Regions from separate parts of the Streptomyces krungchingensis genome, predicted to be linked through region 1. Evidence: riboswitches for the same ligand, from Rfam matches in the RefSeq annotation. Region 1 holds a riboswitch; the other holds the start of a gene.
The links. A riboswitch is a leader RNA that binds a small molecule or an ion and turns the genes downstream of it on or off. The one in region 1 is predicted to bind glycine.

Region 1 (4,188 bases):
CGGAGTCGTCGCCACCGCGTCGTACGAGGCCCGGGTCTTCGGTGTCCACTCGGCGATGCCCATGGCCCAGGCCCGCCGCCTCGCACCGAACGCCGCGTATCTCGTGCCCCGCTTCGGCCTCTACAAGGAGGTCAGCGAGCAGGTGATGGCGCTGCTGCGGGCCCTGTCGCCCCTGGTGGAGCCGCTGAGCCTGGACGAGGCCTTCGTGGACCTGGAAGCGGGAGACGCGGCCTGGGACGAGGGCTCCGCACGGCGCGCCGGGGTGAAGCTGCGCGCGGACATCCGTGCCGTCACCGGACTCACGGGCTCGGTGGGCCTCGCCGCGTCCAAGATGCTCGCGAAGATCGCCTCCGAGCAGGCCAAGCCCGACGGACTGGTCCTGATAGAGCCCGGCACCGAGCGCGCGCTGCTGGGGCCGATGTCGGTGCGGACGCTGCCCGGCGTGGGCCCCGCGACCGGAGACCATCTGCGGCGGGCCGGGATCACCACGGTCGAGGAGATCGCCGAGGCCGGCGAGGACGAGCTCGTACGGCTGCTGGGGAAGGCGCACGGACACGCGCTGTACGCGATGGCGCTGGCGCACGACGAGCGGCCCGTGGTCGCCGAGCGGGAGACGAAGTCCGTCTCGGTCGAAGACACCTATGACGTGGACATCCACGACCGGATGCGGGTCGGTCTGGAGGTGCAGCGGCTCGCCGACCGCTGCGTGCAGCGGCTGCGCGGGGCGGGGCTGTCGGGGCGGACCATCGTTTTGAAGGTGCGGAGGTACGACTTCTCGACGCTCACCCGGTCCGAGACGCTGCGGGGGCCCACGGACGATCCGGCGGTCGTGCGGGAGGCCGCCGCGCGGCTCCTGGAGGCCGTGGACACGACCGGTGGGGTGCGGCTGCTGGGGGTCGGGGTCTCGGGGCTCGCCGACTACACGCAGGAGGACCTGTTCGCGCAGGCGCAGGCCCATGCCGCGGCGGAGGAGCCCCCCGGCCAGGCGCACCCCGCAGACGAGGGGTCGCGCGAGTCCGGGGCGTCACCGGACGCGCCCGCCGAGCGCCGGTGGCCCGCCGGGCACGACGTGCGGCATGCCGAGCACGGGCACGGCTGGGTCCAGGGCAGCGGCCTGGGGCGGGTCACGGTGCGGTTCGAGACGCCCTACTCCGCGCCGGGGCGGGTCAAGACGTTCCGGACCGACGACCCCGGGCTGGAGCCGGCCGATCCGCTGCCCCTGGTCGCTCCGGTGGTTTCCCCGGACGCGTTGGAGCATCCGGGTCAGGGCTCGTCCGAGCCCGCGACCTTGCCGAAGTCACGGTCCGGCGGAGGCGGGGAGGGGGCCGCCACGTCGAGTCCGTAGTGGTGGTAGAGCTGGAGCTCCTGCTCGGGCGAGAGGTGCCGGCCCACGCCGAAGTCGGGAGCGTCCTTGATCAGGGCCCGGTCGAAGGGGATGCGCAGGGCCCCTTCCACGAGTTCACTGGGCTCCAGAGGCACGAAAGCGTCCCTGCTGAAGAGGCCTGTGCGTATGGCCGCCCACTCCGGAACACCGGTCGCGTCGTCGAGGTACACCTCGTCGATCGTGCCGATCTTGGTGCCATTGCGGTCGAACGCCTTGCGGCCGATCAGGTTGCGCGGATCGATGTCGGTCTGCACGTGCCCTCCACTTGGTCGCAACTCATCCGTAAGCACTACAAAAGAGCACATTCAGGCAGGCGGCCACTCGAAGGATCGTGTCTTGTCCTCGCTGGTAGGCTGACAGCGGCTGCTGACCCCGTGCGGGAGAGTCCTCCAGACTTCATCGGAGGCGCCGAAGGAGCAAATCCTCCCCGGAATCTCTCAGGCTCACGTACCGCACGGACGAGGTCACTCTGGAAAGCAGGGCGGTCGCCGACGGCTTCCGCTCTCACCGACGGTGAAAACCGGCACGTCGGACGGGCCGGTGAAACTCTCAGGTTGAGATGACAGAGGGGGAGGCCGTCGGGGTACCCGTGCCGGGGTGCCCCTCGAAGGTCGCGTCAGACCAGGAGGCCTCCGCAATGACCGTCCACCGCATTCCGCTCTCCGAGCTCGAACAGGGAATCCCCTTCGAGCAGCGCCACATCGGGCCCGACCTCGAGGCCAGGGCCAAGATGCTCGCCCACGTCGGATACGGCTCGCTCGACGATCTGACGGCCGCCGCGGTGCCGGACGTGATCAAGAATGCCGAGGCTCTGAAGCTTCCCGGCGCGCGTACCGAGGCGGAGGTCCTCGCCGAGCTGCGTTCCCTCGCGGACCGCAACGAGGTGCTCGGTTCGATGATCGGCCTCGGTTACTACGGCACGTTCACGCCGCCGGTGATCCTGCGCAATGTCATGGAGAACCCGGCCTGGTACACCGCGTACACGCCGTACCAGCCGGAGATCTCGCAGGGCCGCCTGGAGGCGCTCCTCAACTTCCAGACCGTGGTCGCCGAGCTGACCGGGCTGCCGACCTCGGGCGCCTCGCTGCTCGACGAGGGCACCGCCGCCGCCGAGGCGATGGCGCTGTCCCGGCGCATGGGCAAGAACAAGAAGGGCCTCTTCCTGGTCGACGCGGACGCCCTGCCGCAGACCATCGCCGTCATAGAGACCCGCGCGGAGCCGACCGGCGTCGAGGTCGTCGTCGCCGACCTCAGCGAGGGCATCCCGGCCGAGATCGCCGAGCGCGACATCAACGGCGTGCTGCTCCAGTACCCCGGCGCCTCCGGTGCCGTACGCGACATCAAGGCGGTCGTCGACCAGGCCCACGAGCTCGGCGCGGTGGTCACCGTGGCCGCCGACCTCCTCGCCCTGACCCTGCTCACCTCGCCGGGCGACCTCGGCGCCGACATCGCCGTCGGTACGACGCAGCGTTTCGGTGTGCCGATGGGCTTCGGCGGTCCGCACGCCGGCTACATGGCGGTCCAGGAGAAGTTCGCCCGCAGCCTGCCCGGTCGCCTGGTCGGTGTGTCCGTCGACGCCGACGGACACAAGGCGTACCGCCTCGCCCTGCAGACGCGCGAGCAGCACATCCGCCGGGAGAAGGCCACCAGCAACATCTGCACCGCTCAGGTGCTGCTCGCCGTGATGGCCGGCATGTACGCCGTCTACCACGGCCCCGACGGTCTGCGGACCATCGCGCGACGCACCCACCGCTACGCCACCGTGCTCGCCGCGGGTCTGACGGCGGGCGGAGCCGAGGTCGTGCACGGTGCGTACTTCGACACGCTGACCGTGCGGGTCCCGGGCCGGGCTGCGGAGATCGTCGCCGCCGCCCGCGAGCACGGCGTCAACGTCCACCAGGCGGACGCCGACCACGTGTCGATCTCCTGCGACGAGACCACCACGCGCCGTGAGCTCGGCGCCGTGTGGACCGCGTTCGGTGTCGAGGGCGACGTCGAGGCGCTGGACGCCACCGCCGAGGACACCCTGCCGGTCGCGCTGCTGCGCACCGACGACTACCTCACCCACCCGGTGTTCCATCAGCACCGCTCCGAGACCGCGATGCTGCGCTACCTGCGCAAGCTGTCCGACCGCGACTACGCGCTCGACCGCGGCATGATCCCGCTGGGCTCCTGCACGATGAAGCTCAACGCGACCACGGAGATGGAGCCGGTCACCTGGCCCGAGTTCGGCCAGCTGCACCCCTTCGTCCCGGCCGAGCAGGCACAGGGCTACCTCACGCTGATCACGGAGCTCGAGGAGCGGCTCGCCGAGGTCACCGGGTACGACAAGGTCTCGCTCCAGCCCAACGCCGGTTCGCAGGGCGAGCTGGCCGGTCTGCTGGCCGTCCGCGGCTACCACCGCGCCAACGGCGACGAGCAGCGCACCGTCTGTCTCATCCCGTCCTCCGCGCACGGCACCAACGCCGCGAGTGCCGTGATGGCCGGCATGAAGGTCGTGGTCGTCAAGACCGCGGACGACGGCGAGGTCGACATCGAGGACCTGCGTGCCAAGATCGAGCAGTACCGCGACGAACTCGCCGTACTGATGATCACGTACCCCTCGACGCACGGAGTGTTCGAGGAGCATGTCGCCGACATCTGCGCGCAGGTCCACGAGGCCGGCGGTCAGGTCTACGTCGACGGCGCCAACCTCAACGCGCTGGTGGGTCTGGCCAAGCCGGGGCACTTCGGCGGTGACGTCTCGCACCTCAACCTGCACAAGACGTTCTGCATCCCGCACGGCGGCGGCGGCCCGGGAGTCG
Region 2 (4,188 bases), 4.9 Mb from region 1:
GTCAGTGCTCGCGCTGGTAGAAGGGCCGCACCTGGGCGCGCATCCAGTCGCCCACCGGGTCCTGGGCGACGTCCAGGAGAACCAGGTTCACGGCGTGGCCGACCGGGACCCGGCCGAGGGCACGGCCCAGCGCGTCGAGCGGGAGGGTGCGGGCGTCGCCCTCCCACTGGGAGAGCTCGACGCCGATGAACATCACCGGGTCGCCGCCCTCGATGCTGGCCAGGCAGCGGCGGGCGCTGATCACGACGCCGGTCGCGGCGAACTCGGCCGACGCGGCGGACAGGAAGTCCACCGGGTCGTCCTGCCAGTCGGGCTCGAACAGCCGCACCCGGCCGCCGCTCGCCGGCCCGTCCAGCGGGGTCCGCCCCGCCCGGCACAGCTCGGCCACCGCGAGGGGCGGCAGCGGTACGCCGACCACGCCGTCCGGGTTGACCGCGATGCCGACCTGGGGCGGCAAGCCCCGGGCGAACTCGACGGCGGGCGCGATCGTGTACGAGAGACGGCCGCCGGTGACCTGGCGGAACTGCTCCTCGGAGCTGAACACGGGGACGTACGCCTGGCCCTCGATCTCCAGCGTCGGCAGGTCGAGGGGGCCGCTGTGCGGACCGCCGCCTTTCGGCAGGGGCACCCAGACGAAGCTGCGGCCGAGGACCTCGACGATGCGGGCACCGGCCGAGGGCACGCCGAGCGAGGCGGACAGCACCTCCTCCAGCTCGTTGCCGGGCCATCCGCCGTGCGGATGGGGGTGCGCCTGTGCCGGGAAGTCCATCTGTCTACCGCCTGCTTCGAACCACTGTTCCGGCTGGAAAGATTAGTGGGCGCCGGTGACGGCCCGGCCGTCGAAGTCGATCCGGCGCAGCACGTCCGCCGCCTCACGGTCGATGAGCACCGCCGAGCCGCACCCCTCGGGCAGGTCGCCCTTCTCCACGGCGCGCAGCAGCCGGGTCACGGCTCCGCGATGCCGCGCGAAGGCGTAGCGCGAGACACCGCGGCCCCGGTCGTGCTGGCCCCGGAGCGCCGTGCCGGGCGGGACGTCGAGCAGCAGCAGGTGCAGCGAGCCGCCCCGGCGCCGGGCCTCCCGGGCCAGCCAGCGGCGCACCCAGGCCTGCGTGCCGCAGTCGTGCACGACGACGCCGGCGCCGGAGCGCAGCGCGCGACGCAGCCCCGCGTAGTGCGCGAGGCGGACGAAGGGGCGGTAGACCGCGTACGGCAGCCATCGGGCCATCCCGGCGTCCCAGCGGTCACGGGTGTCCTGGGAGTCGATGCGCGGGCCCGTGACGGCACGGCGCATCAGGGTCGACTTGCCGCTGCCGGGCAGCCCCGTGACCACCACGACGTCGGACGCCCCGAAGAGCAGGCCGTGCGGGCTGTGCCCGGCGCGGGCCCTGAGGTCGCGGACGACGGCCGCCGGGAGCGGGCCGCAGGCCTCCCGGGCCGGGGCGCCGGGTTGCTTGGGCAGGGCAATTCCCGAGGTCGTCGCGTACGCCGTGGTCCTGTTCACCGTGATCGTCCTCCCCTTGGGTGTGGAGTCCCATCCCCGTCGAGTGTAAAGAGAAGGTAATGCGTCGTCTCTCTCGTTTCCGTACTCGGACTGCCACAGGCCGGTTACAGATGCGGACTGCCCCGATCGGACGGCGCGTGCAATGATGTGCGCGCCAACTGCATACCGGCCGCTTGAATCCGCGCGGGAGAGTCCTGGGGTACGAGTCCCCGGGCGCCGAAGGAGCAAGTCCCTCCCTTGAATCTCTCAGGCCCCGTTACCGCGCGGGCGAGGCACATCTGAAAAGCGGGCCGCTGACCAGTGGCTCCACCCAAGGTGCAAGTCATGACCACCGTTTCGTGGGGTCGTGGCGAACCTCTCAGGTTCCGATGACAGATGGGGAGGAACGACCTCGCCGTCATGCCTTGGGAGCCCCACCGATGAGCAGCAACGCACCCCGTCACACCGCGCTCGATGCCCTGCATCGCTCGCTCGGCGCGACGATGACCGACTTCGCAGGCTGGGACATGCCCCTGCGGTACGGCTCCGAGCGCGACGAGCACCTCGCCGTCCGCACGAATGCCGGTCTGTTCGACCTCTCGCACATGGGCGAGATCACCGTCACCGGGCCGCAGGCCGCCGCCCTGCTGAACTACGCCCTGGTCGGCAACATCGCCTCCGTCGGCGTCGGCCGCGCGCGCTACACGATGATCTGCCAGGAGGACGGCGGCATCCTCGACGACCTGATCGTCTACCGGCTCGCCGAGACCGAGTACATGGTCGTCGCCAACGCCTCCAACGCCCAGGTGGTCCTCGACGCGCTCACCGAGCGTGCGGACGGGTTCGACGCCGAGGTCCGCGACGACCGCGACGCGTACGCCCTGATCGCCGTGCAGGGCCCCGAGTCCCCCGGCATCCTCAAGTCGCTCACCGACGCGGACCTGGACGGCCTGAAGTACTACGCGGGCCTGCCGGGCACCGTGGCCGGCGTCCCGGCGCTCATCGCCCGCACCGGCTACACCGGTGAGGACGGCTTCGAGCTGTTCGTGGCGCCCGCGGACGCCGAGCGGCTGTGGCAGGCACTGACCGAGGCGGGCGCCCCCGTCGGCCTCGTCCCCTGCGGCCTGTCCTGCCGCGACACGCTGCGCCTGGAGGCCGGCATGCCGCTGTACGGGCACGAGCTGACCACCTCGCTGACGCCCTTCGACGCCGGGCTCGGGCGGGTCGTGAAGTTCGAGAAGGAGGGCGACTTCGTGGGGCGCAAGGCCCTGGAGGCCGCCGCCGAGCGGGCCGAGAAGAACCCTCCGCGGGTGCTCGTCGGCCTGATCGCCGAGGGCCGTCGTGTGCCGCGCGCCGGGTACACCGTCGTCGCCGGCGGCACGGTGATCGGCGAGGTCACCTCGGGCGCCCCCTCCCCGACGCTGGGCAAGCCGATCGCGATCGCGTACGTCGACGCCGCGCACGCGGCGCCCGGGTCCGCCGGGGTCGGCGTGGACATCCGGGGCAGCCACGAGCCGTACGAGGTCGTGGCCCTGCCGTTCTACAAGCGCCAGAAGTAGGCACCGGGCGCGCGACGGGCGCCATGGGCACCGGAAGGAAGCGGACCGAGGGAGCGCCGCGGGGGTACCCGCGCGCGTTGGTGCGTGACCTGTGCCCCGGCGTGCCGTCTCGTATCCCATGACCACCCCTCCCCCGTTCCCGGCTTCGTCCGGGCACGGGGTACCCCCGACATCAGCAGTCCCCCGCGTACAGGAGAATTCAGGCCATGAGCAACCCCCAGCAGCTGCGCTACAGCAAGGAGCACGAGTGGCTGTCGGTCGCCGAGGACGGCGTCTCGACGGTCGGCATCACCGAGTTCGCGGCCAACGCGCTCGGCGACGTCGTCTACGCCCAGCTTCCGGAGGTCGGTGACACGGTGACCGCGGGCGAGTCCTGCGGCGAGCTGGAGTCGACCAAGTCGGTCAGCGACCTCTACGCGCCGGTCACCGGCGAGGTCGTCGAGGCCAACCAGGACGTGGTGGACGACCCGTCGCTGGTGAACTCCGCCCCCTTCGAGGGCGGCTGGCTGTTCAAGGTACGCGTCACGGACGAGCCGGAGGACCTCATGTCCGCGGACGAGTACACCGCTTTCACCGCCGGCTGAGGAGTCACCGCATGTCGCTTCTGAACACGCCCCTTCACGAACTGGACCCGGACGTCGCCGCCGCCGTCGACGCCGAGCTGCACCGCCAGCAGTCCACCCTGGAGATGATCGCGTCGGAGAACTTCGCTCCGGTCGCGGTCATGGAGGCCCAGGGTTCGGTCCTCACCAACAAGTACGCCGAGGGCTACCCCGGCCGCCGCTACTACGGCGGCTGCGAGCACGTCGACGTGGTCGAGCAGATCGCCATCGACCGCATCAAGGCGCTCTTCGGTGCCGAGCACGCGAACGTGCAGCCGCACTCGGGCGCCCAGGCCAACGCGGCCGCGATGTTCGCGCTGCTCAAGCCGGGCGACACGATCATGGGTCTGAACCTCGCGCACGGCGGGCACCTGACCCACGGCATGAAGATCAACTTCTCCGGCAAGCTGTACGACGTGGTCGCCTACCACGTGGACGACGAGACCGGCCAGGTCGACATGGCCGAGGTCGAGCGCCTGGCCAAGGAGTCCCGGCCGAAGCTGATCGTGGCGGGCTGGTCGGCCTACCCGCGTCAGCTCGACTTCGC

Region 2: linked by a shared signal. The riboswitch ahead of gcvT (glycine cleavage system aminomethyltransferase GcvT) and the one ahead of gcvP (aminomethyl-transferring glycine dehydrogenase) in region 1 are both predicted to bind glycine.

The regions. Positions count from the first base shown of each region.
Region 1 covers NZ_JBPUKY010000001.1:2,312,457-2,316,644, reverse strand. The annotation lists gene ACSYGO_RS10405 (DNA polymerase IV) at 1-1,345, shown strand, start outside; gene ACSYGO_RS10400 (PRC-barrel domain-containing protein) at 1,264-1,638, opposite strand; glycine riboswitch at 1,752-1,847, shown strand; gene gcvP (aminomethyl-transferring glycine dehydrogenase) at 2,022-4,188, shown strand, end outside.
Region 2 covers NZ_JBPUKY010000001.1:7,230,217-7,234,404, reverse strand. The annotation lists gene ACSYGO_RS31800 (enhanced serine sensitivity protein SseB) at 2-769, opposite strand; gene ACSYGO_RS31795 (AAA family ATPase) at 812-1,507, opposite strand; glycine riboswitch at 1,676-1,773, shown strand; glycine riboswitch at 1,774-1,886, shown strand; gene gcvT (glycine cleavage system aminomethyltransferase GcvT) at 1,921-3,039, shown strand; gene gcvH (glycine cleavage system protein GcvH) at 3,246-3,623, shown strand; gene glyA (serine hydroxymethyltransferase) at 3,635-4,188, shown strand, end outside.